3 regions of the Gilliamella sp. wkB72 genome follow, and region 1 is predicted to be linked to each of the others. Evidence: riboswitches for the same ligand, from Rfam matches in the RefSeq annotation. Region 1 holds a riboswitch; each other region holds the start of a gene.
The links. Region 1 has a riboswitch for thiamine pyrophosphate ahead of tenA (thiaminase II). Riboswitches for the same ligand answer to the same signal wherever they lie in the genome.

Region 1 (10,229 bases):
ATTGGTCGCAACATACGTATTGGTTGGATGATTGCACCGAAAGAAATTATCGAAAAACTAGCCAATATAAGGCATCACATTGACTCAGGATTAAGTATATTACCGCAACTTTTAGCTGAAGAATATTTGACTCATCACTACCAATCCCATCAAGAATGGTTACGCCAGCAATTAGAACAGAAGGCTAACCAACTAATAGATTGGCTTGATGACTATTTTAAAGGTGACATCAATTACCAGATACCCACAGGCGGTTTTCATCTATATGCCCATTTGCCCGTTAGCAGTCAGGCGCAGGAGTTGGCTATTTTAAATCAATTACTAGCAAAGCATATAATAGTGTCACAAGGCACTGACTTTGGGGATCGAGTTGGCGCTATACGTTTAAGTTATGGTCATTTTGCAAAAGATTTGATGAGATAAAGCGAACTAACTTTTTATTGATTGTTCTAACAGGTATTTGGCGTTAATAAATAGATCATAACTGCTAGACAAACAAGGCAGGGTTAATCGGTAAACTTCAAATCTCATTATTGGATTGAATCTCAGCTAAATAATCACAAAACTATCAAAAAATCACGGTTTTTACGCCTTATTAGCTACATTATATGATATAACAATTTGCGTTTGATATAAGGCATTCGTAGCAATAACATTTATTATTAAAAACCATATCCGATTACTTAAAATAGATTCACATAAAAAATCTTATCATTTTATTTACAAAATATTATCTGAAACCACGGTACACCAATATTTAACTCACTTGTTATATATGTTAGATTATTTGCTCCTTTCATATATAAGCAGGTAGGCTGATTTTGAATCTTTCTCCAAAAGCTTTTCACTATTTGGGTGTTATCGCAACACTTGCATCATTAGGAATGTACGTATCGTATATCCCACAAATTATCGACAATCTTCATGGATTTAAAGCTAATCCAACTCAACCTTTAGCGGCAGCAATTAACTGCTCATTATGGGTCTGTTATGGCTTATTACGACAAAAAAAGGATTGGCCAATTGCAATAGCTAATTTTCCAGGGGTATTATTTGGTTTAACCGCGTTTATTACTGCTTTATAAATTCTTGTTTTAACTCCCTTATATTTTCTTTATACAGCATAATATATGCTGTATTTTTTTATAATCACAATTTTTGTGAAATAGGCTAGATAATGGTTACTCAAAAATTGAGAAATCAGAGAAGATTAAAAATTAACCTTGCATATAACTTATTAATTATTATATTGTTATTGAGTTATCAACAGGTTTGTTAAATACTTATCAAATAATAAAGTGAATAATTTAATCGATTAATCTAATTTATCGATTTACTATTGTTATCTAATAGTGATTAGACTATAGTAAAAGTCAGCCTATTTTTTAGGCTGGATTCATCTTTAAAATCTATCAGAATGTTATTTATATAAAGATTAACTAAATTTGATGATTAACAAATGAGTTTTATAAAATAAGGAAATCACCATGGCTGATATTAATCTTTCCGATGATTTGATAAAAGATTTTATCTACTCAATGTACCGTAAAGAGGTATTATTAAATTTAAAAGGTGTGGTTTTGACTGAAGAAGATCGCAAACAACTCCACGCAAAAAGAGACTTTGTAAATCAATTATCTGAAGCCGAATTATCCGATATTCGCTCATGGGTTCTAGATAAATTAAAATTACTCGAAAACCAACACCAAGAGCAGAATTAACTAAAAAATCTATACTAAGCTAGCTTTTTCAAATCTATTGATAAAATTTATTTGCAGCGTTATTCAAAACGATATGGACAGTTTAAACAATCGTTTTATAATGCATCAGTTACTCGATAATCTTAAGGAAAGATCATGAAAAAGTTAGCAGTAGTTTTATTATTAGGTCTCCCAGTTATTGCATCTGCGTCCAATTGTGACGAAATTAGTGCAAATATCGCCGAAAAAATTAAAAATAACGGTGTTAATGAAAATAGCTTCCAATTAAAACTTGTTCCTCAAGATGAACAAAATATTGAAGGTAAAATCGTTGGATCATGTGATCGAGGTAAACAAAGCATTGTTTATATTCGTACACCATCATCAAAATCAGTTAAAGATGAGCCTGAAACACCTGTTGAAATCACACCACAACCTGTCGAGAGCGACAGCCCTAGTAACGCTCCAGTTCAAACGCCAGCTTCGGCACCAGTAGAAAAAGTTCAAACTCCAGAGCCGACTTCTACAGAATCTCAGGAAACTGAACAAAAAGCAGAATAAAGAGAAATTTAAGTAACCATTTTATAAATTTTATAATTTGTTTAACCGGGGTGCTATAGGCTGAGATTATACCCGTTGAACCTGATTCGGTTAATACCGACGAAGGGAGTTTAAAACACGTCTATTATAGAAATCTGTTTAACTCCTTATAGCGAATTTGTCAAAAAAGGAGTCATTATGCCATCATTTAACTCACTGATTGAATCAAGCGAGTGGAAACACTATATTCAACATGATTTTGTTCAACAATTAGGAAAAGGCACATTAGACTTAACCTGCTTTCAAAACTACCTTAAACAAGATTATCTTTTTTTAATCAACTTTTCCCGAGCTTGGGGACTTGCAGTATATAAAAGTCACGACATTGCTCAAATTCGGCAATCATTAGAGAGTTTAAAAACCATTGTTGAAGTTGAACTCGATCTGCATATTGAATATTGCAAAAAATGGCACATATCTGAATATGAACTAAGCACATTAAAGGAAGCCAAAGCCAATAGCGATTATACACGTTATGTGCTTGATATAGGATTACACGGCGATATATTAGATATACACATAGCAATGGCACCCTGTTTAATTGGGTATGGCATGATTGCCAATTGGATTCAAGGTTGGGACGAAAACAACCCATATCGCTCTTGGATTGAGATGTATGCCAGTAAGGAGTTCCAACAAGCAGTACAAAAAGAAATTGCTTGGATAGAACAACAATTACTTAATATTAGTGAAAACCGATTTAAACAATTAAGCCAAATATTTAAGCAAGCGACGCAATTGGAAATAAATTTTTGGCAAATGGCATTGGATAAAAGTGACTAGTAAACAGCATGTTTTACCAGTTTAGATAAAACATGCTGAGCATGAATTATAAAAGTTGTTGATAGTTTTGCTTGGTTACATCATCCCAAACACTTGCTTGGACTTGCCCAATATGATGTTGTTGTAAAAGCAACATAGTTAGTCGAGATTGTCCAATCCCGCCACCAATTGTCTGTAAAAAATCACCATTAGCTAATGCCTTATGCCAAGCATATTGCAGACGATCTTCATTATTGGTTAATTTTAATTGACGCTTTAACGTCTCAGGATCGACGCGAATACCCATTGACGAAATTTCAAAACCACTATTTAAAACTGGATTCCAAACTAAAATATCACCATTTAATCCTTTAGAACCCATCTCATTATCGCTACTCCAATCATCATAATCAGGGGCGCGCACATCGTGTTTTTCTTTATTTGACAAATCACCACCAATACCGATTAAAAATACTGCGCCTAACTCCTTAGTAATCGCGTTTTCGCGCTCTTTTGGTGACAAATTAGGATAACGTTTCAATAACTGCTCACTATCCATAAAAGTGATCGACTCTGGTAAAAAACAAGAAAGATGATATTTTTCTGAAACCACTTTTTCTGTAGCCTTAATAGCACTATAAATCTTCTCTACCGTCTGTTTTAAATAAGCAAGATTGCGATCTTCAGGACGAATCACTTTTTCCCAATCCCATTGATCGACATAAACAGAGTGAATAGGGGAGAGCTTATCTTCATCAGGGCGAAGCGCTTTCATATTGGTATAAATACCTTCACCAACTGGAAAATTATGTTGGCTCAAGATTTTGCGTTTCCATTTAGCGAGTGAATGAACCACTTCAAATTGTGCATCAGGAATACTCTTAATATTAACCTGTACCGCCTTCTCAGTCCCAGATAAATTATCCTGAACACCATCACCAATTTGACTTAAAAGTGGGGCTTGAACTTCAATTAGTGATAAATTATTAGCTAATTGCTCAGCAAAAAATTGTTTAACAAAATTGATCCGTTGTTGCTGCTCTTTAAATGATATCGTCATGTCTCATCTCAAAAAGTGAATGGGTTAGTGACGATAAATTAAACTAGAAAACAGAAATATGCAAGTTAGAACATATACGGACTTTTTATAAAACGCTAAGCACTATAATCAAATTCACGGATTTCCGATGCGGGCAAGGACTGCATCACACATTAAACGTAAAAAATGAAATTAAATTACCCAATAATACAATATATTAGGTAATTATGTTTCATCATATAGGTAAAAGATAATTGAGTTAATTATTGATTAAAATAGGTGGAAACAATATGGGTTAAATTTGGCTTTTGCCATTTTGCGATGAACACAAAATTAGGTACTATAAATGGATATCTTTTGTTTCCAGCCATAGTAAATTCAAATTTACTGGTAATCCAGCCTTTTTTGAACTTGAAATTTGAAATTGACGTCATTGGTATTCGAATAACATCATTCGTTAAATCTGCACCGAGAGTTAAGCCAATTAAAATAATTTCATCGGAATTAAAATAAATAAGGTAGTGTTTAATATCAAAAGCGGCTGCGCCCTGAAAAAGTGCAAATCTCCAAAGTTTTGGGTGGATAGAACCATAAATTATTGATGAGCTATTAAAATCGGGTAATTCAAGTTTTTCAAATAAGGCTTTTATTTTTTCTAGTTTTAACCCATCATTCATGTTAATACTCCCTAGCGTTGAAAATTTACTCTTAATTAAAACATTGTTTTTATTAAAAAATCGAAGATTGTAAGAAGTTGAGGGGATTGATTATAAAACTATTAAAAACTAATTAAAATAGAAATGTAGTAAGAGATCATAACTATCATATAGAAAAAATTCAGACTTACGAATGGATGAAATATGATCAAATAAGTTATTGCATAAAATCCTTTCGTAAAGGGAGAGGATATGTATTTAAAAATTAAATAGTCGAAGAAATCATAATAAGCGATTAAGCGGCTTAGCGACGTTTGAATTACCCGCGGGTTTATTTTTGAGGTTTCTATCGCAAAAAAAGTTGAGGAGCGGGGTTTTTGGGGTTCTAAATTCTGCTTTGCAATGTTGCCTCAGATAAATAATTCCGCTCTAACTATGGTGATTTTTAGAAACTCTTCTTTCCGTCAAAAAAGTTGAGGAGCGGGGTTTTTGAGGTTTTAAATGTCACTTAAAAATTATTAAATGATTAAAATTCCTGTTTTAAGCCCTAAAATAAAATTTTCAGGATCAATCGCTCTGATTATAAAGATTTGTAATGATGATATACTTAATTAAAACAATAGATAACCAATTGCAACTTAGATTATTTTTAGATCCAATTTACAAAAGTTAACACAAATGAGCGAAAAAAAGTGTTGCATCGTGTTTTTCCAATCACTATACTTTTTACACGGTTTTAGCTACGAGGCTAAAATTTGATATAAAAGTATAAAATTACAAATAAATCAAAAAATTACTTGACAAGGTAGTCCAAAATGCATTATAATTTTCAACAGGCAACAGGCAACAGGCAACCTGGCCAACCTATCTTTTAAATTCGTCTAAGTCCAGCACCCAGTTTAAATTTTTCACTGAAACTTATTTTTCCACGCAATCAAGTGAAATTCTGCGAATTTTCGCGCGATCGCTTCCGCGATCCTCTTCTCGATCTTTTTTTCGATCGTTTTCCGGATCCAGTTTTCGATCCTTTTCCGAATTATCCCGGCAGATTGTTTTTTTCGTGGTCTTTTTCCTTCCTTTTTCTGGTCACGCATTGACATCACAGACAACAGCAAATCAGATACAGGGTACTCCACCTTATCTGACTTTCGACGGTGGTCGTACACGTGCAGTTGATACTAATGGTCTGCTTGGGATTACACTATCTAACGGAGCTAATTACACGCCTTCTAATAATACTTCATCTACAACCCCAATCTCCTTGCCCGTTGAGGGTCAGAGTTTTGTTGATATAAGTATGTTCGTTCCTACTGTTACTAATTCAGTTTCTTTAAGTACACTTATCGGTCCTCCTAATAATTATTGGGGGGATGATGATGGTGATAGTGACGTTACTGCTACAGGTTCTTTAAGTTTATCTATCGTCGATAAAAGCGGTCAAACGGTATCACGTAGTACCGTGCCAGAGATTTGTAAGGCACCTTATAGGATTAAGTTATCTAGTACTAACGGTACATTATCTACTCGTTATGGCGTTCCTAATCGTAGTACTTTCAATGCTAGTAATGTGACTTATTACGTCAATCCTAAGGCTTCGCCTGTGGTTTGTTTTGCCAGACCTGATTTGACTTACGCTTCAGGTCAATATGCTGGCCCAGCTTCGATGTGGGACCCGGATAATGGTTTTATTCCTCAGTCAACTGCCCCATCATCTTACGGTAGAAACTTCCCTACAACTGGTGCTAATGGATTGTACTTTGACTTAGATATTAGAGGTGTTAGTCAGCCATTGTCTTGGTCTCCTGTTTCCCATGGAGGTATCACTGCTACTATGTCTAATCCTACTGCTACAAGCGTACGCGTTACTTTAAGTGGTCCTTACGCTACCCTATCCCAGCATAGTTCAGACAGTCCTGGTCCTATTTCTAAACCTACTTTGCCTCAGACATTCGAGTTGGTCGGTCGTGACAATAATGGTAATCCAATTGTTAAATATGGTTTTACTTTGAAGCAGTGGTTCGTCAACCGAAATAGTTATTTCACTAACGATCCTTCTGATATTTTATCTTGGTGTAATAGTATTGGTTATCGAATGCCTCGCGTAAACGATTTAACAAATTCAAATTATCGTCGTTTAGGCGCTACCCCGTTCTCACGTGGTAATTATTACCAGCGTAGAATTGGTTCAGGCTTTTTCACTGAGTGGGGTAGAATGTCTGGAAGCAATATCTTCGGTTGGTACTGGGCTAGTCGCACGGATGTTAGAGGCTCGGCTCTCGTGAGAACATACAACGGTGACGTGAGTTTTCCCCAGCGCAACTACGGCTACTACTGCCTTTGCTCCCATCCTTAGTTTTTATTTCTTCGTCCTTAATCCTTAGGCCGGGGGTGGGAGTGATAAAAAATAGTATTAGGTGATTAAAAGTAAGCTGACTCAAGGAGTCAACGTCGTTTAGCCATAAAAAGCGATTTTGCGGCTAAGCGATGTTTGAATTACCCGCCTCGGCGGGTTTATTTTTGAGGCGATTTTATCGCAAAAAAAGTTGAGGAGCGGGGTTTTTGGGATTCAAAATTTTGTTTTGCAATGTTGCCTCAAATAAATAATTCCGCTCTAAATATGGCACTCTTTAGTTATCGTGTTTTTCCATCAAAAAAGTTGAGGAACGGAGTTTTTGAGGTTCTCAATTTCACTTAAAAAATTATTAAAATATCAAAATCACTAAATTTCTAATCCAAAGCCCTAAAATAAAATTTTTGAGGATCAATTGCTCTAATTTCAAAGATTTGTAACTGCGATATATTCAATTAAAACAATAGTTAATCAGTTATAGCTTAGATCATTTTTAGATCTTATTTACAAAAGTTAACGTAAATGAGCGAAAAAAAGTGTTGCATCGTGTTTTTCCAATCACTATACTTTTTACACGGTTTTAGCTAATAGGCTAAAATTTGACAGAAAAGTATAAAATTGTAAATTAATCAAAAAATTACTTGACAGGATAGTCTAAAATGCATTATAATTTTCAACAGCCAACAGCCAACAGCCAACCTGCCAAACCTATCTTTTAAATTCGTCTAAGTCCAGCACCCAGTTTAAATTTTTCACTAAAACTTATTTTTCCACGCAATCAAGTGAAATTCTGCGAAATTTCGCGCGATCGCTTCCGCGATCCTTTTTCGGATCCTGTTTTCGATCCTTTCCCAAATTATCCCGGCAGATTGTTTTTTTTGTGGCTCTTTTCCTTCCTTTTTCCAGTCATGCATTAACTTCACAGACAACTAGGAATGCGATACAGGGTAGTGCACCTTATCTGACTTTCGACGGTGGTCGTACACGTGCGGTCGATGCTAACGGTCTGCTTGGGATTACGCTATCTAACGGAGCTAATTACACGCCTTCTAATAATACTTCATCTACAACCCCAATCGTCTTGCCGGTTGAGGGTCAGAGTTTTGCTGATATTCGTATGTTCGTCCCAACTAATACTAATTCAGTCGCTTTGAGTTCTCTTATTGGTCCTCCTAATAATTATTGGGGGGATGATGATGGTGATAGTGACGTTACTGTTACTGGTTCTTTAAGTTTATCTATCGTCGATAAAAGCGGTCAAACGGTATCACGTAGTACCGTGCCAGAGATTTGTAAGGCACCTTATAAGGTTACGTTATCCAGTACTGACGGTACATTATCTACTCGTTACGGATTTCCTAATCGTAGTACTTTCCGTGAAAGTAGTGTGACTTATTACGTAAATCCGACTGGTCCTGCTGTTTGTTTTGCAAAACCAGGTAGTTTGGCCAGGTCGACTTCGAGTTCGTCTTCAATGTGGCACCATGTTAATGGTTTTCTCACACAAAAAACAGACCCTCGCTATTACGGTCAAAACTTTCCTACAACTGGCGCTAATGGGCTGTACTTTGATTTACTCATTAGAGGTGTAAGTCAGCCATTGTCTTGGTCTCCTGTTTCTCTGGGTGGTATCACAGTCACAATGTCTAATCCTACAGCTACAAACGTTCGTGTTACTTTAACTGGTCCTAGCGCTAGTCTTTCTTTGCCTCAGACTTTCGAGTTGGTCGGTCGTGATACTAATGGTGCTCCTGTCGTCAAATATGGTTTTACTTTGAAGCAGTGGTTCTTCAACAGTCCTGCGAGGAGAAATTATTCTTCTGCTTTATCTTGGTGTAATAGTATTGGTCATCGTCTGCCTCGCGTAGAGGATTTAACCAATGCAGTTCGTACAGATGCAGTCGTACCTAGTGCCACCCCTTCCTCACGGGGTAATTATTTTATGCGTCATATAGGTTCTGGTTTTTTAGCTGAGTGGGGTCGTATGCCTGATTATTCAGGCGCTGGCTTCAACAACTACTACGTTTGGTACTGGACTAGTGACCTGCGTGGTGATGAACACTTTTCCGTGGGCATAAAAGACGGTTACGTGCGTTGGAACTTCTACGAAAACTCCACACTTTGCTCCTCTTAGTTTTTATTCCTTCGTCCTTAATCCTTAGGGCGGGGGTTGGAGTGATAAAAAATAGTATTAAGTGATTAAAAGTAAGCTGACTCAACGAGTCAACGTCGTTTAGCCATAAAAAGCGATTTTGCGGCTAAGCGATGTTTGAATTACCCGCCTCGGCGGGTTTATTTTTGAGGCGATTTTATCGCAAAAAAAGTTGAGGAGCGGGGTTTTTGAAGTTCTAAATTTCACTTAAAAATTATTAAATGATCCAAATCACTAAATTTCTAATTCAAAGCCCTAAAATAAAATTTTTGAGGATCAATCGCTATAATTTCAAAGATTTGTAATTGCAATATCTTTAATTAAAACATAAGTTAATCAAATGTCGGTTAGATCATTTTTAGATCCTATTTACAAAAGCTAACGTAAATGAGTGAAAAAAAGTGTTGCATCGTGTTTTTCCAATCACTATACTTTTTACACGGTTTTAGTTACAAGGCTAAAATTTGATATAAAAGTATAAAATTACAAATAAATCAAAAAATTACTTGACAGGGTAGTCCAAAATGCATTATAATTTTCAACAGGCAACAGGCAACAGGCAACCTGGCCAACCTATCTTTTAAATTCGTCTAAGTCCAGCACTCAGTTTAAATTTTTCACTAAAACTTATTTTTTCACGCAATCAAGTGAAATTCTGCGAATTTTCGCGCGATCGCTTCCGCGATCCTCTTCTCGATCTTTTTTCCGATCCTTTTTCCGGTCGTTTTCCGGATCCTCTTTCAGATCCTGTTTTCGATCATTTCCCAAATTATCCCGGCAGATTGTTTTTTTCGTGGCCTTTTTCCTTCCTTTTTCTGGTCACGCATTGACATCACAGACAACAGCAAATCAGATACAGGGTACTCCGCCTTATCTGACTTTCGACGGTGGTCGTACACGTGCGGTCGATGCTAACGGTCTGCTTGGGATTACGCTATCTAACGGAACTACATATACACCTTCAACCAAT
Region 2 (10,229 bases), on a different contig from region 1:
AGCTGGAGCCCTTTTAGTTATAAGTGGAGTGATATATGCGACAGGATCTTATCAAATATTAAAAATTAATCGTTAAAAAAGTCCTAATATCACAATTCAATAATCATTATTTGACATAATTAACCATAAGTTCGAGAGTTTTTTTGTTTAAAGATTTTTTGAGTAAAATGTCATTTAATGTTTTGTGCAATGACGGTTAAGTAGATTTGTACTCGTTATGGCTATTCCCTCATTCAATTATTAGTACGAAAAGGATAAGCTATTACCCTATTATGTGATCATATCAAACAGGTAATGTGTTTTCTTGTAGCTCAGAATGAGACTTTTTGGCTTATTACTGACATTTATAAGTACTTAAAAAGCAGCAGAGCATTTAAATAATGGTAAATATCAGCTCACAACATTTCATGCTGGTGAACTATTAGAAGAACAACTTAGACTTGCGCAAGAGTCATTGAGTGAAATCACTGGCGAATTTACCTCCAATGATCTACTTGGGCGCATATTCAGCTCATTTTGCATTGGTAAATAAGCTGATCATACTGTCGGTTAGAAATATAGGGATAAAAATAAGAAGTCATATCCCTATGAAGTGTTTTAAGAATTAAAAATTAACTTAAGCTATTTATTCTTGCCGGCATTATTTGGAACTAAAAATAAAATTGAAATAAAACATAACAGACAAAATCCGACATTAATCCATAATCCAATTGCTGCGCCAGTTGCTATACTTTGACCACTGGCAATAACTGCAGCATAAATTGATGCTGAAATGGCGACACCAAAAGCACCGCCTAATGAACTTGCCATTTTATATATTCCTGATGCAATACCAACTTTATCTTCAGGGGCGCTAGAAATTGCTGTGTCGATCGAAGGTGTCGCATAAAAACCTAAACCAAGACCAAATAAAATGTAGCCACCTAATACTGAAATAATATAAAGCATATCTGGTAAAAATGTCAGCGTCATCAATGCAATTCCGGAACCAGTAATTAACGGTCCCATTAACATTGGTTTTTTCGCACCTACCTTTTGTAAGATTTTTTCACCAACACGAATCATACATAAAACCGAAACTAAATAACCAATAGTTAATAATCCATTTTGGAAAGAGGTAAACCCTCGCCCCTGTTGGGTATAAGTGCTGGCCACAATTAACGTGCCTGCAACAGCATTTAGCATAAAGTTGGATAAGGTAGCACCACGGTAAGGGATATTTTTAAATAATGCAAAATCAATGAAAGCGCCACTCGCTTTACTTTTTTCAATAACAAAAAATAAAATCATAAAAACAAAACAAACGGTAGCCAACGATAATGTTGCTACACTAGTCCATCCAAAAGTAGAACCTTTGGTTATCACAAGATTTAATGAAACTAACGTAATAACAAAAACAAATAGCCCTACATAATCAAATTTTGGCAGACTCGAAGGATCTTCAATTTTGGTTTCAGGAGTTCCTTTCAACAAAAGCATACCTAATACAGCACAGATAATAGAGATTATAAAGATCCATTGCCAACCTAAATAAGTCGCTATTGCACCGCCAGCAAGCACACAAGTGCCCGAGCCGCCCCAAGATCCAATCGACCAAAAACTCAATGCACGCTGACGATCTTTACCTTGATAATAGGTTTTCACTAATGCTAAAGTCGATGGCATAATACAAGCTGCAGATAAGCCTTGAATAATGCGTCCAAAGGTAAATAATATTTCTCCTTGGGCGAAAATCAAACAAAGACAACCAATAATACTTAAAATAAAACCAAAGTAAGTAAAACGAACTCGTCCAAAGCGATCAGCTAAACCACCAGCAACCACAATAAAGCAGCCAGAGAAAAGTGCAGTCAAACTTACTGCTAAATTAAAAGAGGCTGGAGTGATACCAACAGTATGCTGAACAGCCGGTCCAACATTGACTATTGATTGAGCAAACAGCCAAAAAGTAATAACCCCTAATACAATGCCTAATGTTAACCGGTTATAACTTTTAAATTGCGCGGTGCTAGAACTCTTTGAAGTTGACATATTTAAACCAGACATAGAAGCGATTTATCCTTATTTACTTAAATATGTTTCAGTTAATGCAACCCAATATGACGCAGCAGGAACAATACATTTATCATTAAAATCATAACCAGGATTATGAACACTACAAAATCCTGGTTCGTCTCCATTGCCGATAATCATATAACAACCATTTGGATTGCTCTCTAACATAAAAGCAAAATCTTCACTGCCCATAAAAGGATGGCAATTATCATGAACACGATCTTTACCGACTAATTTCTGAGCAACTTCTAATGCAAATTTTGTTGCATTAGCATCATTATGTAAAACAGGGCTACCATTGATATGTTCGATTTTAACTGAGGCGCCAAAACTTTCCGCCTGCGAAGTGGCAATTTCGGTAATACGCTTGAGCAATAAAGTTCGGGTATTATTATCTAATGCTCTGATGGTTAGCTTCATCAATGCATCGCTATTCACCACATTGGGGGCTTCGCCAGATTGAATACAACCAATCGTGATAACAGCTTTCTCAAAGGGTGAAACATTGCGGGAAACAATACTTTGTAAAGCAATGCTAATATAACAAGCAACAAGCGTCGCATCAATTCCTCGCTCAGGCATGGCTCCATGAGCACCTTTCCCTTTGATGGTGATATGAATCGTATCGGATGAAGCCATAAGAGCACCGCTTTTAAAATAAAAATGGCCTTCCTTAAATCCGGGCATATTGTGAATACCGAAAATCACATCACAAGGAAATTGTTTAAATAAACCCTCATCGACCATCACTTTCCCACCATATAACAACTCTTCAGCTGGTTGAAAAATGACATGTAAAGTCCCATCAAAGTTGCGTGTTTCGGCAAGATATTTAGCTGCACATAGCAAAATAGTGGTATGCCCATCATGACCACAACCGTGGAATTTACCATGGCTAACACTGCTCCAAGGTTTACCCGAAGCTTCAACAATAGGTAATGCATCCATGTCAGCTCTAATACCTATTTTCTTATTACTAGCGCCATTTTTCAAAACACCAACGACGCCAGTTTTTGCTAGACCACGATGAACCTCATAGCCCCATTCAGATAGCTTATTTGCAACTAAATCACTGGTTTTTTTCTCTTCAAAACCTAACTCAGGATGTTTATGAATCTGATGTCGAATATCAACAAATTCTTGTTCTGTTTTTCTAATCGTTTCCATAATATGCTGCATTTTAGGCTCCTAATTAACCTGAATATCGTTTATGAGAAAAAAAATAAAAATGGAACTATACATCTAAGTTAAAATTATATTTAAAAACAAAAACTAACTTTGTTATCAAAACCACATAGATGAATAAATATACAATCTAATTTTGTATAAGTCGATTATTTCTGTTATTCAATTTTTATTCTTGAAGGATAACCTTTCTTATTTTTCTTGGCACGATGGTTTATTTGAGTATAAAGGAGCAGAAACGCTCAATCATTACGATTTATTAATAACAGATATAAATCTTATAAATTTTCATTATTCTGAGGTGTTTTTTTTGTAGGCTTATTGGCGTAATATAATCACTATACTTTATATGGCAGGCAAATTTATTTTAATTATAGATGTTCCAACGTTGCACTAGATGAATTATTAGATAACAAAAGGGGATAATGATGAAATTAATCGTCGATAATATGAGTTGTCAACATTGTGTTAAAACTATTACTAAAGCAATTAACGATATTGATCCTAAAGCTAAAGTGACCGTTGATTTAGCGAAGCATGAGGTTGATATAGAAGGTGGTACTATCTCACAAGAAGCTGCAATTCAAGCCGTTAATCAAGCGGGGTTTGAGTTTGTGGGTATTTCGTATTAAGGCAATACTATTTACAATTTCTCATTTTAAACGATTAAGACAATCGCTTAAATACTAGATAATACAAATATCCAATAGCCTCTATTTTACTAGATAATGCACTAAAAAAGTTTTCATATACTTCATTGGCACGGATTGTCGATGAAGTATATAGCTGTTGAAAATAGCGTTTGCCGAAAATACCACATTTAGCTTTCTAGCCTTTTCCTGCGGTGTCCCACCATTGATAAAAATGGTGAGTAGGTCCAATTCCTTTACCAATTTTCAAATTATCTGCATTTTCAATGGCACCTTGTAGGTATTTTTTTGCTTGTTTAACGGCTTCTTCTAACTCATATTTTGGTAGTAGTGCTGCAATAGCTGCCGATAATGTGCAACCTGTACCATGTGTGTTTTTAGTTTGGATACGTGGTGATGCCATTCTGATGATCTTTGTTGGCGTGATTAGATAATCAGGACTTTCTTGACTTGGCAAATGCCCTCCTTTCATTAATACTGCCTGACAGCCTGATTTGAGTAGCTCATAACCCTGTTGTTGCATTTCATCTTCGTTTTGTGCCTCATGACAATCAAGTAATGCTGCTGCTTCTGGAAGGTTAGGGGTGATGATGGTGGCGAATGGTAATAGCAATTCTCGAATAGCGGTAATGGCATCATTTCTCAATAAAGGATGCCCCCCTTTGGCTATCATTACCGTATCAAGAACAATATTGGCAATAGGATTATTGCTTAATAGATGATTAACCGTGGTTACAATCTCTTTATTCATCAGCATACCGATTTTAACGCTATCAATATGGATATCTTGATATAGTGTGTTAAATTGAGCCTCAACAAATTCGGGTGGCACCGGGTATATGCTATTAACACCTTGTGTACTTTGTGCGGTTAAAGCAGTAATGACTGACATCCCATAAGCGCCAAGCGCTGAAAAGGCCTTTAAATCGGCCTGAATACCTGCACCGCCACTAGGATCGCTACCCGCTATAGTTAATGAAACTGTTGTCATGGTTTAATTTCCTATCTTGCTTGTCTTATTTTTCTAATCAAATCAGATGTGGCCTTAGCAATATCTCCTTGCCCGCAAATTGCGGATACAACGGCAATACCTTCAATGCCAGTTTGAATCACTTCAGTTAAATTGTTTACACCGATACCACCGATCGCAACGGCAGGGCATTGTTTTGCTTTAACAAGTTCAGTCAATTGGGCGATGCCTATTGCTTCTGCTGCATCTTTTTTGGTGGGGGTTGGATAGATAGGGTCAATACCTAGATAATCGACTAGTTGCCAAGGAACGCGCTCAAGTTGCGAATAATTAGAGACTGAAAGCCCTATCCATTTATCTTCTCCAATTAATCGTCGTGCAACTTCGACAGGTAGATCGCTTTGTCCAACATGAACACCATCGGCATCGACAGCTAAAGCTATATCAATATGATTATTAATCAATAGTGGAACTTGAGTGTCGATTAATACTTCTTTTAAAGCTTGGGCGGCTTTATACCAATTTCTACCTGAATATTCTTGTTCTGAACGTAATTGAACGGCAGTAACACCATTTTCAACTGCAAACTTAGTGGTATTAACCATACCATTTATGCCATCACAAAGTACTGGATCAAGTACTAAATAGAGTGTTAAATCAAGTTGCTTCTTCATCAAAAATCCTTATTTGTGGTGAAAAGAGAAAGTTGGTCAATAATTGACATAGCAAAAGTACCTAACCCTTGCTGTTTATTAGCGAGTTCACCCGCTTTTTTCATCATAAAGCAGGCTGAAGCAGTAGCCTTTAAATGATCTTCAGAACTTGCAATCAATGCAGCTACAATCGCAGATAATGAACAACCAGTACCAGTTACTTGTGTTAGCGCGATATCACCCCCAACAATTCTATAAACCTGCTCACCATCTGTGACATAATCGGTCTCACCTGTTATTGCAACAATGGTTTGATATTTCTTGGCTAATAGCATTGCCGCATTTAATGCAGAATCAGTAGAATCCAGTCCATCAGGCCCTTTTGATGATGATTGTTGACCACTTAATGCTAGAATTTCTGAAGCATTTCCTCGAATAACTGTCGGTTTAAATGTTAATAATTGCTTAGCAATTTCAGTACGATATTTCAATGCTGCTCCAACTGCGACAGGATCTAATACCCAAGGAGTTTGATTAGCTTTTGCGGCGGCTAGTAACATGCTTTTAGCGCTATGACTATTGATCGTACCAATATTAATTAACAAACCATTTGCAATGGCAACAAAGTCCTCAACTTCTTGCTCAGCTACCACCATCGCTGGTGAAGCCCCAATCGCCAAAAGAACGTTAGCGGTGTAATTTTGTACCACATCATTGGTAATACAATGGATTAAAGGTCGCTTCTGATGAACTTGCTCAATAAAAGGAATGGCATCTTGATTTGAAAATAATTTAATGACCGACATATTCTTTCCTTATCTAATAAATAATATTAAGGGAAGAATGTGTCAAAAGCGGTAATTAAGACAGAGACTTCCCTACGCTGGCATGATCCAGATCAGGTTCAACGGGTAAATTCTCAGTTTTTTGCTCTAACAAAAAACACCCCGAGTCTAAATAACAAATTTGGATAAAATTGAATCTATTATGAACTGAGTTTAAAAATTAAACAAGTTATTGTAATAATCTTTCTATATCACTAATGGCGCGTCTATCCGGTAAGAAAATTATTAAATGATCGCCATCTTCAATCATTAAATCCGTATTTACTATAATTACATCTTCACCACGAACCACGGCACCAATCGTAGCACCTGAAGGTAATTTTAAACTGTTGATATTTTTACCGACTAATTTTGAATTTTCGGCTTCACCACGAGCAACTACTTCGACAATTTCTGATTCACCTTGGCGTAATGAGACAACTTTAACTACACCCGTTTGCCTAACATGGCTTAGTAGTTCTGAAATAGTGGCATGTTGTGGTGAAATCGCGATATCAATAACACTATCGTTAATCAATTCTAAGTAGGCTTGTCGCTGGATAAGAACGATGACTTTTTTTGCCCCCATTCTTTTTGCCAGCATAGATGACATAATATTGGCTTCATCATCGCTAGTGACCGCCACAAACAGATCGGTTAACTCGACTTGCTCTTGCGATAATAATTCTTGGTCTGATGATTCACCATGTAACACGGTGGTATTAACTAACTGCTCAGCTATTAATTCAGCTTTTTCTGCATTACGTTCAATCAACTTAACTTGATAATCATTCTCTAAACGTTTAGCTAAAGCAATGGCAACGCCACCACCACCGCTAATAATAATACGTTTATAAGGTTTTTCTAGCCTTTGTAGTTCACTGGTTACTGCTTTAATGTTGAGGGGAGGGGTAATAAAATAAACCATGTCTCCAGCTTCAATTAAAGTCGAACCTATTGGACGAATAAAACGATTTTGACGATAAATAGCAACAACACGCGCTTCGACATGTGGTAAATGCTCTTTAAGTTCGGACAGTTCGCTCCCCACTAACGCACCACCGTAATAAGCGGTTACAGCAACCAAACAGACACGATTATCATAAAACGAAGCAAACTGTAGAGCACCAGGATATTGAACTAATTGGCTAATATGATTTGTAATTAAGTTTTCAGGAGCAATAATATGATCGATGTTGATACAATCTTTATTGAAGAATGGGTATCTTTCATCGTTATATTCAGGAGCACGGATTCTAGCAACTTTTTGTGGAATATTAAACATCACATGCCCAATCTGACAAGCCATCATATTTACTTCATCAGAATTGGTAACGGCAACTAACATATCGGCTGATTCCGCGCCAGCACTCTCTAATACTTGTGGGTAAGATGATTTACCGCAAATGACTTGTAAATCAAAACGCTCTTGCAAAGATTGCAATTTATCATGATCTTCATCAACGACAGTCACATCGTTCTGCTTTTCAGTTACTAGATATTCAGCAAGTGCACTACCAGTTTGGCCTGCACCAAGAATGATAATTTTCATAATAAACCTATTATAATCAAAAGGCCTCAAGCTAACTCATTATTAGAACAATAGAGCTCATATCAATTAAAGCCGTTTGATATTGTTTAGTAATAATCGCAATCTTATTTTAGATTATACAAAACCGATTGCGTCATAAACCTTCTTCAACGTAGGCTCTGCTTTAGCGCGAGCTTTTTGTGCTCCTTCTTGCATAATTGAAAGAAGATAATTTTCATCATCTCGATATTGATGATATTTTGCTTGTAAACCGGTTAACATCTCGATAACTTGATTTGCCACCTCGGTTTTTAGATGACCATACATTTTGCCTTCAAACTCTTTTTCAAGTTCAGCAATCGGCTTACCTGTAATACCTGTCAAAATATCTAACAGATTTGAAACACCGGCTTTGTTTTTTGAATCATAACGTACAACAGGTGGTTCGTCTGAATCGGTCATTGCCCGTTTAATCTTCTTCTCGACATCTTTCGGATTCTCAAGTAAACCAATAACATTGTTACGATTCTCATCTGATTTAGACATCTTTTTGGTTGGATCTTGTAAAGACATCACACGAGCACCTACTTTAGAAATAAACGGCTCAGGAACAGTAAAAATATCGCCATAAAGTGCATTAAAACGCATAGCGATATCACGTGATAACTCGAGATGTTGTTTCTGGTCATCACCTACAGGAACTAAATTAGCTTGATATAACAAAATATCAGCAGCCATTAATACTGGATAATCAAATAGCCCGGCGTTAATATTTTCAGAGTGACGAGATGACTTATCTTTAAACTGCGTCATACGACTCAGTTCACCAAAATAAGTATAACAGTTCAACGCCCAACCTAATTCAGCGTGAGCTGGTACTTGTGATTGAACAAAAATAGTACTTTTTTGTGGATCGATACCACAGGCCAAATAAAGCGCTAACGTATCAAGTGTTGCTTTTCGCAACTTATTAGGATCTTGACGGACCGTGATCGCATGTTGATTGACAATACAATAAACGCAATCATATTCATTTTGCAAAGACACCCAATTCTTCAAAGCCCCTAAATAGTTGCCTAATGTTAGTTCTCCTGATGGCTGAGCGCCACTAAATACAATTGGTTTACTCATAATTTATTCCTAATTTATACTCATTATTTTTTTGCATCAGCCTTTGGCTGAGGTAATAAGGTTAAAATATCTTTAAAATCATCAAATAAAAAATCAGGCTTGCTAGATGCAATCGACACCCCATAATTATAACCATAACTTAATGCTACAGTCGGGCAATTAGCATTTTTAGCAGCAGTAATATCATTCTTTGAATCACCAACAAACAGCAACTGATCACTAAACAATCCAAAGGTTGCCATGACTTGATAAAGTGGGGCAGGGTGTGGTTTCAACTTAATCACATCACCACCACCAAGTACCAATGAAAAGTATTCTTTAATACCTAATGACGTCAATAAAGCAGGTAAAAATTGTGCAGGTTTATTGGTAACTAAAGCTAAGGGATAATGATTTTCATAAAGCGTTTTTAAGGTTTCTTTAACATGCGGGAATAGCGTTGTTTGCTCATCCATAACCTTATCATAATGATGATTAAACAACTGTTTCGCTTTATTGAAATCCTCTTTAGACGGATTGCGACCAATCACGTTGAATACGCGTTCGAGCATGACATCAATGCCATTACCGACCATGTTTTTTACTTGCTCATTAGTAACGGTGGGTAACTCCAAATCTGCTAACATCTTTTGTGCAGCTAAGGCAAGGCCAGGCACACTATCGACTAAAGTTCCATCTAAATCGAAAGCAATAGCTTGAATATCATTTAACTTAGCCATGGTTAACACCTTCTAATTCTTTACGCATTGCATCAATTACGGCTTTATAATCCGGTTGACCAAATATTGCCGAACCAGCAACAAACATATCAGCACCCGCTCTGGCAATTTCAGCGATATTATCAACTTTAACACCACCATCAATTTCTAAACGAATCTTTCTGCCAGACTCAATAATGCGCTGTTTAACTTGTTGCAATTTTTTTAGAGTACTTGGTATAAATGATTGTCCACCAAAACCTGGATTAACGCTCATTAATAAAATAATGTCGACTTTATCCATCACATAATCTAAATAATCTAACGGCGTTGCAGGATTAAGTACAATTCCCGCACTGCAACCATGATCTTTAATTAATTGCAAAGAACGGTCAAGGTGAATAGTAGCTTCAGGGTGAATAGAGATATTAGTTGCGCCAGCTTTGGCAAATGAGGTAATTAAATCTTCAACCGGCGAAACCATCAAATGAACATCAATCGGAGCCTTAATACCATAGTCACGAAGAGCCTT
Region 3 (10,229 bases), on a different contig from region 1:
TACCATGAGGATCACCAATCCATCGAGTTGGCTGTGCAAATTTTTCATTCACAATACTTTTTTCGGGTTGATAATCATCGAAGCTTAACCCAGCCAAATCAGACCAAGTATGAATCAAATCCTGAGTACTAAATTTTCGATTCACATAAGACTCAAAATGATTATTAGGATGACTCACAAGCCACTTTGGCGATTGCCAAAGCATAAAAGGAACCGTATACATAGCCCTAGTTGGCGCCTTCTCATTACGCCCTAAAACATCATGCGGAGCCGTTTGATAAACTTCCTCACCATGATCGGAAAAATACAAAATAAAACCATTTGGATCACTATTCTTAAATAGCTTAAACAGCTCAGTGGTAACAAAATCATTAAACGCGACCGCATTATCATAACTGTTATAAACTTTTAACTTATCGTTATCCAAATTAAAATTTACGCCAGTCTTATCTTTAAAACGCTGATACTCCTCACCCTCCGGATAGCGCAGCTCATATTTCATATGGGTACCGAGCAGATGAATAACAATAAATTTCTTTTCAGCAGGATAATTTAGCACATTCTTAAACGGCTCAAAAACCGACGAATCATATTGTCTGGAGCTCTGATTACGATCATTATTCATATAAAACTGCTCATCAGCTTGCTTAGAGAACATCGTCAACATCGTATTGCGCTTGGTCATCGTTTGTTGATTGGTAATCCAAAAAGTCTTATAGCCGGCCTGTTTCATCAAATGAATTAATGATGGCTTAGAAAGATATAAATCAGGATGTTTCTCATCGGCCAAAGTTAGGGCTTGTTGCAAAATCTCAATCGTATAAGGTCTTGATGAAACAACATCATTAAAAGCAAGAAAATCAGGGTTATCTTTTTTAAATTGCTCGATTAACGGCGTCGTATCACGATCATAACCATAAATGCCCATACGGCTACGAGTAGTTGACTCACCAATCACCAGCACTAACGTTCTTGGAGTATTTCCATTGGCATCAGTTAAATTTTCGAATTTAGGCAAGGTTTCGAGATGATTCAAGATTTTGTCCATATTAGAAAGCTGAGAACGATAAGCAATATAACTACTGAGCAATTGCCATGGAACCGTCGTTTCCATCCGACTTAACAGATGCTGGGTAGCGCGCTCAAACGAAGTCTTCTTAATCGCCACACTAATAAACAAAGGCATCAACGCATAAACCACAATGATTATCGACACTAACCATTTAGTCATATTTTTTACATAAACCGGTTTAACCTTAAACCACAAAAACACCCCAACCAAAATATAAATCAACAGCACGGCGACGAGTTTAATACTAAGGTACTGGGAAATAAATTCATGTGACTCATTATAATTCGACTCTGCCATCACAAAAAAAACACTCTGCGAAAACTCCTGTCGATATATCGTAAAATAACCAATAGAAATTAGTGACAACCCACCGACAATAATGCCATAAATGGTAGCAAATTTTTTGGTAATATTAGGAAAAAAGAGAATAGGCACCAGCCAAATCATACTATAAATTATCGAGTCACGAAGCCCAATAAAATTAGCATGTCCTGACAATGCAATATAAAGTTGTAATGCACAAGAAAAGTAACAGAAATACAAAATAGCATAAACCAACGAGCGCCAACTAAAATTTCTATCCAAATTTTGCTCCAATAATTACAAATAAAAGTGCAACTAAACTAACAAAAACAGATTAACAAAACCTTAAGATGGAACTAATAAAGATTATTTATTGATTATGATGAAAAGGATTCAAAAACCCCGCTCCTCAACTTTTTTTGATGCAAAAAAATGGCTACTAAAAAAGCCACAGTTTAAGGCCGAATTGTTTATTTTAGATAACATTGCAGAATTTTACCCCCCAAAAACCCCACTCCTCAACTTTTTTTGCGATAAAACACTTCAAAAATAAACCCGACGAGGCGGGTAATTCAAACGTCGCTTAGCCACAAAATCGCTTTTTATAGCTAAACGACGTTGACTCGTTGAGTCAGCTTACTTTTAATCACTTAATACTATTTTTTATCACTCCCACCCCCGCCCTAAGGATTAAGAACGAAGGAATAAAAACTAAGGATGGGAGCAAAGTCCGTAGTCGTAGTTGTAGGTGTAGTCCCCATTCACGTAACCGTAGTCTGAGTCCACGTTAAACTGTTTACTACCAAACGGTTCACTAGTCCAGTGCCAACCGCTGTTGAAGCCAGCGCCTGAATAATAATCCATTGCGCCCCACTCCGAGAAAAAGCCAGAACCTATATGACGCGTGTAAAGATTATAAGGCGAGGAAGGGGTGGCCCCGACTGAACCACGACACCTAGAATCATAATAGGAGCCAGGCGGACAAGATGCATTGGTTAAATCCTTTACCTTAGGAAGGCGATAACCAAGACTATTACACCAAGATAATGTATTAGAATAATTTTTCTGCACAGAACCTCGGTTGACGAACCACTGCTTCAAAGTAAAACCATATTTGACGACTGGAGCACCATTAGTATCACGACCGACCAACTCGAATGTCTGAGGCAAAGTAGGTTTAGAAATAGGAATAGGACTGGATGAATCCTTCTGGGATTGAGTAGCGTAAGGACCAGTTAAAGTAACATGAACGCTTGTAGCAGTAGGACGAGACATTGTGACTGTGATACCTCCATGAGAAACAGGAGACCAAGACAATGGCTGACTTACACCACTAATGAGTAAATCAAAGTACAGTCCATTAGCACCAGTTGTAGGAAAGTTTTGGCCGTAAAGTGACGGGTCAGTTGACTGAGGGATAAAACCATTACCAGGGACCCACATCGAAGCTGGGCCTGCATAATTATCTGAACCCCAACTCACACTAGGAGTGGCCAAACAAACCACAGGCGAAGCCTTAGGATTAACATAATAAGTCACATAACTAGCACGGAAATCACTATGATTAGGAACCCCATAACGTGTGGATAATGTACCGTTAGTACTTGATAACGTAACCCTATAAGGAGCCTTACAAATCTCCGGCACTGTACTGCGTGATACCGTTTGACCGCTTTTATCGACGATAGATAAACTCAAAGAACCTGTGGCAGTAACGTCACTATCACCATCATCATCACCCCAATAATTATTAGGAGGACCGATAAGTGTACTTAAATCGACTGAATTAGTATTAGTTGGGACCAACATACTTATATCAGCAAAACTCTGACCCGCAACCGGCAAGGAGATTGGGGTCATATATGAAAGATTGGTTGATGGCATATATTGCGTACCATCAGATAACGTAATCCCAAGCAGACCGTTAGCATCAACCACACGAGTACGACCACCATCGAAAGTCAGATAAGGTGCACTACCCTGTATCGCATTCCTAGTTGTCTGTGATGTCAATGCATGACTGGAAAAAGGAAGAAAAAAAGCCACGAAAAAAACAATCTGCCGGGATAATTTGGGAAAGGATCGAAAACAGGATCTGAAAGGGGATCCGGAAAACGATCGGAAAAAAGATCGAGAAGAGGATCGCGGAAGCGATCGCGCGAAAATTCGCAGAATTTCACTTGATTGCGTGGAAAAACAAGTTTTAGTGAAAAATTTAAGTTGAGAGTTGAACTTAGACGAATCTAAAAGATAGGTTGGCCAGGTTGCCTGTTGCCTGTTGCCTGTTGAAAATTATAATGCATTTTAGACTACCTTGTCAAGTAATTTTTTGATTAATTTACAATTTTATACTTTTCTATCAAATTTTAGCCTATTAGCTAAAACCGTGTAAAAAGTATAGTGATTGGAAAAACACGATGCAACACTTTTTTTCGCTCATTTACGTTAACTTTTGTAAATAGGTTCTAAAAAAGATCTGGGTTATAATTATTTAATTATTGTTTTAATTTAATATATCGCAGTTACAAATCTTTAAAATTAGAGCAATTGATCCTCAAGAATTATATTTTAGTGTTTAAAATCGTGATTGTGATCATTTAAAAGTTTTTAAGTGAAATTTAAAACCTCAAAAACCCCGCTCCTCAACTTTTTTGATGGAAAAAACGGCCACTAAAAAGGCCATAGTTTAAAGCGGAATTACTTATTTGAGGCAATATTTCAAAACAGAATTTAGACCCCAAAAACCCCGTTCCTCAACTTTTTTTACTGAGGACACTAATTATGAATAATAACTTATCCCTAACAATTTAGCTATCACTTGATTTTCAGCTAGCTGTTTTGGTTCTGCATTAAAAATGACGTTTCCATTTTCAATAACCACACAGCGAGAAAAATGGCTAAGTGACTCATCCAAATAATGCGATACCATCATTAAGGTCAGATTAAATTCACTACAAACCTGATTCACCAATGCCAACATTTCAAAGCGCAGAGCCTGGTCAAGGGCAGAAAATGGCTCATCTAATAATAATATAGGACGATGTTGTATAAGACAGCGAGCCAGTGCCACGCGTTGCCGTTGGCCACCTGATAGCTGTTCGGGATAGCGATGGTTAAAGCCTTCCAGCCCGACACGAACCAGAATATCATTAATAGTCGTTTGTTCAGCTCGACTCAGTTTTAATGTCGGCTTGATGCCTAAAGCAATATTTTGTTCAACCGTTAGATGGCTAAATAAGTTATTTTGTTGAAATAGCATCGATACCGGGCGTTTACCGGGTAACGTTGTTGTGACATTTTGGTTATTTAAGATGATTTGTCCTGATTTAGGAAAGATGAACCCCGCAATTAAGCTAAGTAAGGTGCTTTTGCCCGCACCACTTGGGCCGACAATAACAACCCGCTCTTTAGCAGCAATATTTAGCGTAAAGTGCATGTTGAAGTTGTCATATTGATATTCAATTTTTTGAAGTTCGATCATAATCCATCACAACCAATAAACTAAAAGATAAAAGTAATAACATCGCCGCTGTCACGATACTTTCTTGATAATGATAATGCGATATCTGTTGATATAAATAATAAGGTAACGTGGTCACCGACTGCCCGCCAAACAGAGCTATTACCCCAAAATCGCCCAATGACAATATGGCAGCAAGGGCAAAACTCATCAACATAAGGCTTTTTAACCCCTTAAAATCGACCAAATAAAAGTGCGTTAAACCATTGATATTAAGGGTTTGGGTTAATTGCCAATAGCGTGCCGTAATATCATACATTGGCGTAGCTAAATTTTTAAGGATGAAAGGTAGCGCCATTAACCCATTACAAACCATAATTAATAAGCAGATAAAAACAGTGTTATGACTAAAACCGAATAACAATAAAAACAATCCCGATGCTAATACCATGTTTGGTATAGCTAATATCAAGGAGGCAACCATCATAAGCCGATTACTTAATTGACGTTGTTGGTTAATCAATAGTCGGCAATTGGTCCATAGCAAAAGCAATCCAAGAAAGATCGCTATCATAGCCGAACCTATAGCAATAAGGATTGAATAGAGTAAGGCTTGTTGCAACATCGATGTGAGTAATGAGATTTGAAAAAAATAGAAACCTTGAAAAAGTATAGTAATCATCGGGGACAATATAAATAATCCCCCTATTACGATAATTATCATACTAATCATTTTTAACCAATTGGTTATCGGTAATTGATAGTTGGAGTGACTAAATTTAACACTCAGCTTTCTATCATTGCTATTTATTTTCTGCATCAAGCTAATAAAAGCAATACAGCAAACCAACTGCACACAAGATAGTAATGCGGCTTGTAGTAGATCAAAGTCTCGCACCGCTTGATAAATAGCCACTTCCAGCGTGGTATATTTTGGACCACCACCCAATGCAAGCACAATGGCAAAACTCGAAAAACAGAGCATAAAAATAAGTGCTGCCATAGGCAATATTTGTCTACGAAGTAACGGCCATTCAAGTAATTTAAAATAGGTAAATGTTGAAAAATTAAGTTGTGCCGCTAACTGTCTTTGTTCTATAGCAACACTGTTTAATGTTTTGTAAAAGAGCACACAAGCATAAGGAAAATTCAAAAAAACATGAGCCAACAAAATACCTTGCAAGCCATAAATAGGAAATGAAAATGGGATATGCAGTACTTGGCAAATGTAAGCCAGTAAACCTTGTTGCCCATATACCGACAACAACCCTGTCACAACCACCAAAGCGGGTAAAATAAAGGTAATTGGCATTATTTTTATCAGTAACTTTTTACCTTTAAAATCAATAAAGGAGAGCGCCTTAGCCATTAATATTGCTGATGCCAGCGAAAGTATTGTCGATAACAAAGCTTGATAAAAAGTGATCCAAACAATATGAAGCACATAACTATCAAGATAAATCGTCAAATTTCCTGACTCTAAGGCAAATCGCCAAATAGCAATAAGTGCCGAGCTTAAAATGATGAGTATTAAGCTCGCTGCACTCATTCCGGGTAATAACGATTTAAATTTCAACATTGGCGATACGGATCTATTTACTAATTGCCGATTGCCATTCTCGAATCCAAGCTTTTTGATGTTTTTCAATCTCTGCTGGCTCAAATTCTAACGATTTATTGACCGAATTAATTTGCGCAAAGGCATTAGGTAGATCCGTTTTGATAATCGGATACATCACATTTTTCTCAGCAAATTGGTGTTGGACTTCAGGTGTCAGCAAATAACGTAAAAATTGGCGCGCTAGGTCAATTTCTTGACTGTATTTAATAATTCCGGCTACTTCAACTTGACGATAGTGCCCTTCATCAAAAATAGCTGCTTCGTAGTGATGCTCGTTTTCATTAATGATATGTGCCACTGGCGATGTACTGTAACTAAGGACAAAATCCGCTTCGCCTTTTAAAAACATACCATAAGCTTCGCTCCAACCTTTGGTGACTGTCACCGTGTTTTTAGCGATTTGTTGCCACGCTTCTGCTGCTTTATCTCCATAAACTTTTTTTACCCAAAATAGTAAACCGAGTCCTGGTGTACTGGTTCTTGGATCTTGGTAGATGATTTTCCAACCGGCTTTGTTTTCAACCAGTTCATGTAAAGAATGAGGTGGATTTTTGACTTTGTTATTATTGTAGATAAAAGCAAAATAACCAAAATCATAAGGCATAAAACTATCATCCCACCAATTGGTGTTAAGATTGTCGGGTTTAGCGATTTGATGAGGAATAAGAATATTCGCTTGTTTGGCTTGCTCTAATAGGTTGTTATCTAACCCTAAAATAACATCCGCATTCGTTTTATCGCCTTCAAGGCGAATACGATTTAAAACCGACACACCATCACCTAATGTCACAACCTCAAGTTGGCAATTGCATTGGGCTTCAAACCCTTTTTTGATTGCCTCGCCAGGTCCCCACTGTGACATAAATGAATTATAGCTATAAACCGTCAAAGTAGGCAGTTCTGCATTGGCTAATGGGCTAAAAAGAGAAAATAGAAAAATAACAGGTAGTAAAAAGTTTTTACAAAACATTTTGCCTCCAAAGAAATAGGTAAAAGACAAAAGGTTTGAGCAGATATAATAACTCAAATCCCTCCGCTGGCATTATCCAGTTCAGGTTCGACGAGTTATGTCAGTCAATCTGACACTCTCAGCCCACTAGGGCACCCCGTTGAGAACGATATTAGTTTAGAGGCTGAAGGTATAATTGTAAATAGTTACCTTCAACGGTTGCCTGCAAACTTATCTATGATTTTGGAAGAGAGTAACTGCGCTTGATCAAACTGATAGCTTTATAAAATTCCCGCTTAGCCCCATTTGTAATCAGAAAATCGATTTCTTGCTTATTTAAGGGGGGGAGTGAGTTTTGCATATTCATCCAAAAGGATATTTTCACCATAATTATCATACTATTTTGTCAATTGTGAATCTGATTTCTTGCAGATGACCTTGAGCAAACACCGAAGTTGAAAAGAGCAAAAGGATATTGATAATCAGGTAGTTAAATAAATTTCGGCACCTGTTTTCTCTTTATTTTTTTATCTATTTTATAATTGAGTTGATAGATTACATCTAAATAAAAAAATTTTCGTTTATCAAAGAATCAGCTATTTACTTGTCCTTAACTAATCCCACAGTGACAATTTATCAATTTATCAGTATTATATTGGGCATTTTATTTTAATCGATTAGGTTCAGTGTGAATATTCAACAACTATTAACACAACGTGTTTCTCAAGCAATGATTATGGCGGGTGCTGATAAAAACTGCGACGCTTTAATCAAGCAATCAGCTAAAGCCCAATTTGGTGATTACCAAGCAAATGGTATCATGTCTACCGCTAAAAAATTGGGAATGCCACCACGAGCATTAGCTGAAAAAGTTTTACAACATCTTGATATTGATGATATTGCCGATAAAATCGAGATCGCCGGTCCTGGTTTTATTAATATCTTTTTAAAAGATAGTTGGATTGCTGAACAAAACGAAGTCGCGCTAAATAGTGATAAACTGAATATTACTTTACCAGCCAAACCACAAACTATTGTGGTTGATTACTCTGCACCAAACGTAGCAAAAGAGATGCACGTCGGCCATTTACGCTCAACTATTATTGGTGATGCTAGTGTCCGAGTATTAAGCTTTCTTGGTCATAATGTTATCCGTGCCAACCATGTTGGTGATTGGGGAACCCAATTTGGGATGTTAATCGCCTATCTTGAAAAAATGGAAAACGAACATGCCAACGATATGGAACTTTCAGATTTAGAATCGTTCTATCGCGCAGCAAAAAAACATTACGACGAAGACGAAGCCTTTGCCGAAAAAGCCCGTAATTATGTCGTAAAACTTCAAGGTGGTGATCAATATTGCCGTGAAATGTGGCGAAAACTGGTGGATATCACCATGACACAAAACATTGCCACATATAAACGCCTTAATGTCACCTTATCGGTTGAAGATACAATGGGCGAAAGCATCTATAACAGTATGCTACCAGGCATTGTTGCCGATCTAAAACAGAAAAAATTAGCGGTTGAAAGTGACGGTGCCATCGTCGTATTTCTAGATGAATATAAAAATAAAGAAGGCGAACCAATGGGCGTTATTATCCAAAAACGTGATGGTGGCTATCTTTATGCAACAACCGACATTGCCTGTGTAAAATATCGTTACGAAACACTTCATGCTGAACGTATTTTATATTATACCGATTCACGTCAACACCAACATCTAGAACAAGTTTGGGATATCGTGCATAAAGCGAAATATGTACCAGAATCCTTAAAACTTGAACACCACATGTTTGGAATGATGTTAGGTAAAGACGGCAAGCCGTTTAAGACTCGCTCAGGTGATACCGTAAAATTAAACGACCTGCTTGACGAAGCTACAGAGCGTGCAGAAGCACTCATTAAAAGTAAAAATCCCGATCTTTCTCCAACAGAACTTGCCAAAGTGATTGATGCAGTAGCGATTGGCGCAGTGAAATATGCCGACCTATCCAAAAATCGTACCACCGATTATGTTTTTGATTGGGATAACATGTTGTCATTTGAAGGCAATACTGCACCATATCTACAATATGCCTATACACGCGTACTGTCGGTGTTTAGAAAATCAAATATCAACGAAGATAGCTTAACTGGTAATATCAATTTAGGCACGGACAAAGAGCGAACATTAGCAATTCGATTAATTCAATTTGATGAAACCGTTTCAACCGTTGCTGTAGAAGGCACACCGCATGTGCTATGCGCCTATTTGTATGATATCGCCACCCTATTTTCTAGCTTCTATGAGCACTGCCCAATTTTGGCAGCCGAAAATGAAGACTTGAAACATAGCCGTCTAAAACTGGCATCTTTAACAGCAAAAACCCTTAAAACCGGTTTAGATATGCTTGGTATTAAAACGGTTGAAAAAATGTAACAAAACCAGCCACCGATATTGTTCAATATCGGTGGTATATCGCCACTTAAAAACATCTTAAAAATTTCAGCATTTAAAATTGAGGGGAGTTTTATAAAACCAAATTCATCCCCAAAAAATCCTCAACTTTTTGATATAAAAACACAACTAAACACCACAGCTTAAAGCTGGATTATTCATATAAAACAATATTAAAAAGTAGGATTTAGAACCCCAAAAACCCCGCTCCTCAACTTTTTTTGTAATAAAAAAATAAACCCGCGGGTAATTCAAACATCGCTAAGCCACAAAATCGCTTTTTATGGCTAAACGACGTTGGCTCGTAGCTTGCTTTTAATTGCTTAATACTATTTTTTATCACTCCCACCCCCGGCCTAAGGATTAAGGACGAAGAAATAAGAG

Region 2: another riboswitch for thiamine pyrophosphate. It lies ahead of thiM (hydroxyethylthiazole kinase); the one in region 1 lies ahead of tenA (thiaminase II).
Region 3: another riboswitch for thiamine pyrophosphate. It lies ahead of thiB (thiamine ABC transporter substrate binding subunit); the one in region 1 lies ahead of tenA (thiaminase II).

What each region holds. Positions count from the first base shown of each region.
Region 1 is NZ_LZEI01000006.1:366,638-376,866, forward strand. Features, by position in the region: gene A9G07_RS02995 (aminotransferase-like domain-containing protein) at 1-423, shown strand, start outside; gene A9G07_RS03000 (SemiSWEET family transporter) at 822-1,085, shown strand; gene A9G07_RS03005 (hypothetical protein) at 1,488-1,721, shown strand; gene A9G07_RS03010 (DUF1161 domain-containing protein) at 1,857-2,261, shown strand; TPP riboswitch at 2,298-2,386, shown strand; gene tenA (thiaminase II) at 2,439-3,083, shown strand; gene asnA (aspartate--ammonia ligase) at 3,130-4,122, opposite strand; gene A9G07_RS03025 (hypothetical protein) at 4,365-4,778, opposite strand; gene A9G07_RS03035 (hypothetical protein) at 5,818-7,110, shown strand; gene A9G07_RS03040 (hypothetical protein) at 7,988-9,241, shown strand; gene A9G07_RS03045 (hypothetical protein) at 10,053-10,229, shown strand, end outside.
Region 2 is NZ_LZEI01000012.1:38,636-48,864, reverse strand. Features, by position in the region: gene A9G07_RS07370 (DMT family transporter) at 1-76, shown strand, start outside; partial or broken gene A9G07_RS12100 (tRNA uridine-5-carboxymethylaminomethyl(34) synthesis GTPase MnmE) at 359-532, shown strand; gene A9G07_RS07365 (MFS transporter) at 622-2,046, opposite strand; gene A9G07_RS07360 (M20 aminoacylase family protein) at 2,062-3,234, opposite strand; gene A9G07_RS07355 (heavy-metal-associated domain-containing protein) at 3,666-3,872, shown strand; gene thiD (bifunctional hydroxymethylpyrimidine kinase/phosphomethylpyrimidine kinase) at 4,069-4,881, opposite strand; gene thiE (thiamine phosphate synthase) at 4,893-5,534, opposite strand; gene thiM (hydroxyethylthiazole kinase) at 5,534-6,319, opposite strand; TPP riboswitch at 6,372-6,473, opposite strand; gene trkA (Trk system potassium transporter TrkA) at 6,528-7,889, opposite strand; gene trpS (tryptophan--tRNA ligase) at 8,004-8,999, opposite strand; gene A9G07_RS07325 (phosphoglycolate phosphatase) at 9,023-9,718, opposite strand; gene rpe (ribulose-phosphate 3-epimerase) at 9,711-10,229, opposite strand, start outside.
Region 3 is NZ_LZEI01000011.1:146,499-156,727, forward strand. Features, by position in the region: gene cptA (phosphoethanolamine transferase CptA) at 1-1,657, opposite strand, end outside; gene A9G07_RS06570 (hypothetical protein) at 2,087-3,421, opposite strand; gene thiQ (thiamine ABC transporter ATP-binding protein ThiQ) at 4,155-4,856, opposite strand; gene thiP (thiamine/thiamine pyrophosphate ABC transporter permease) at 4,834-6,414, opposite strand; gene thiB (thiamine ABC transporter substrate binding subunit) at 6,428-7,426, opposite strand; TPP riboswitch at 7,467-7,575, opposite strand; gene argS (arginine--tRNA ligase) at 8,094-9,827, shown strand.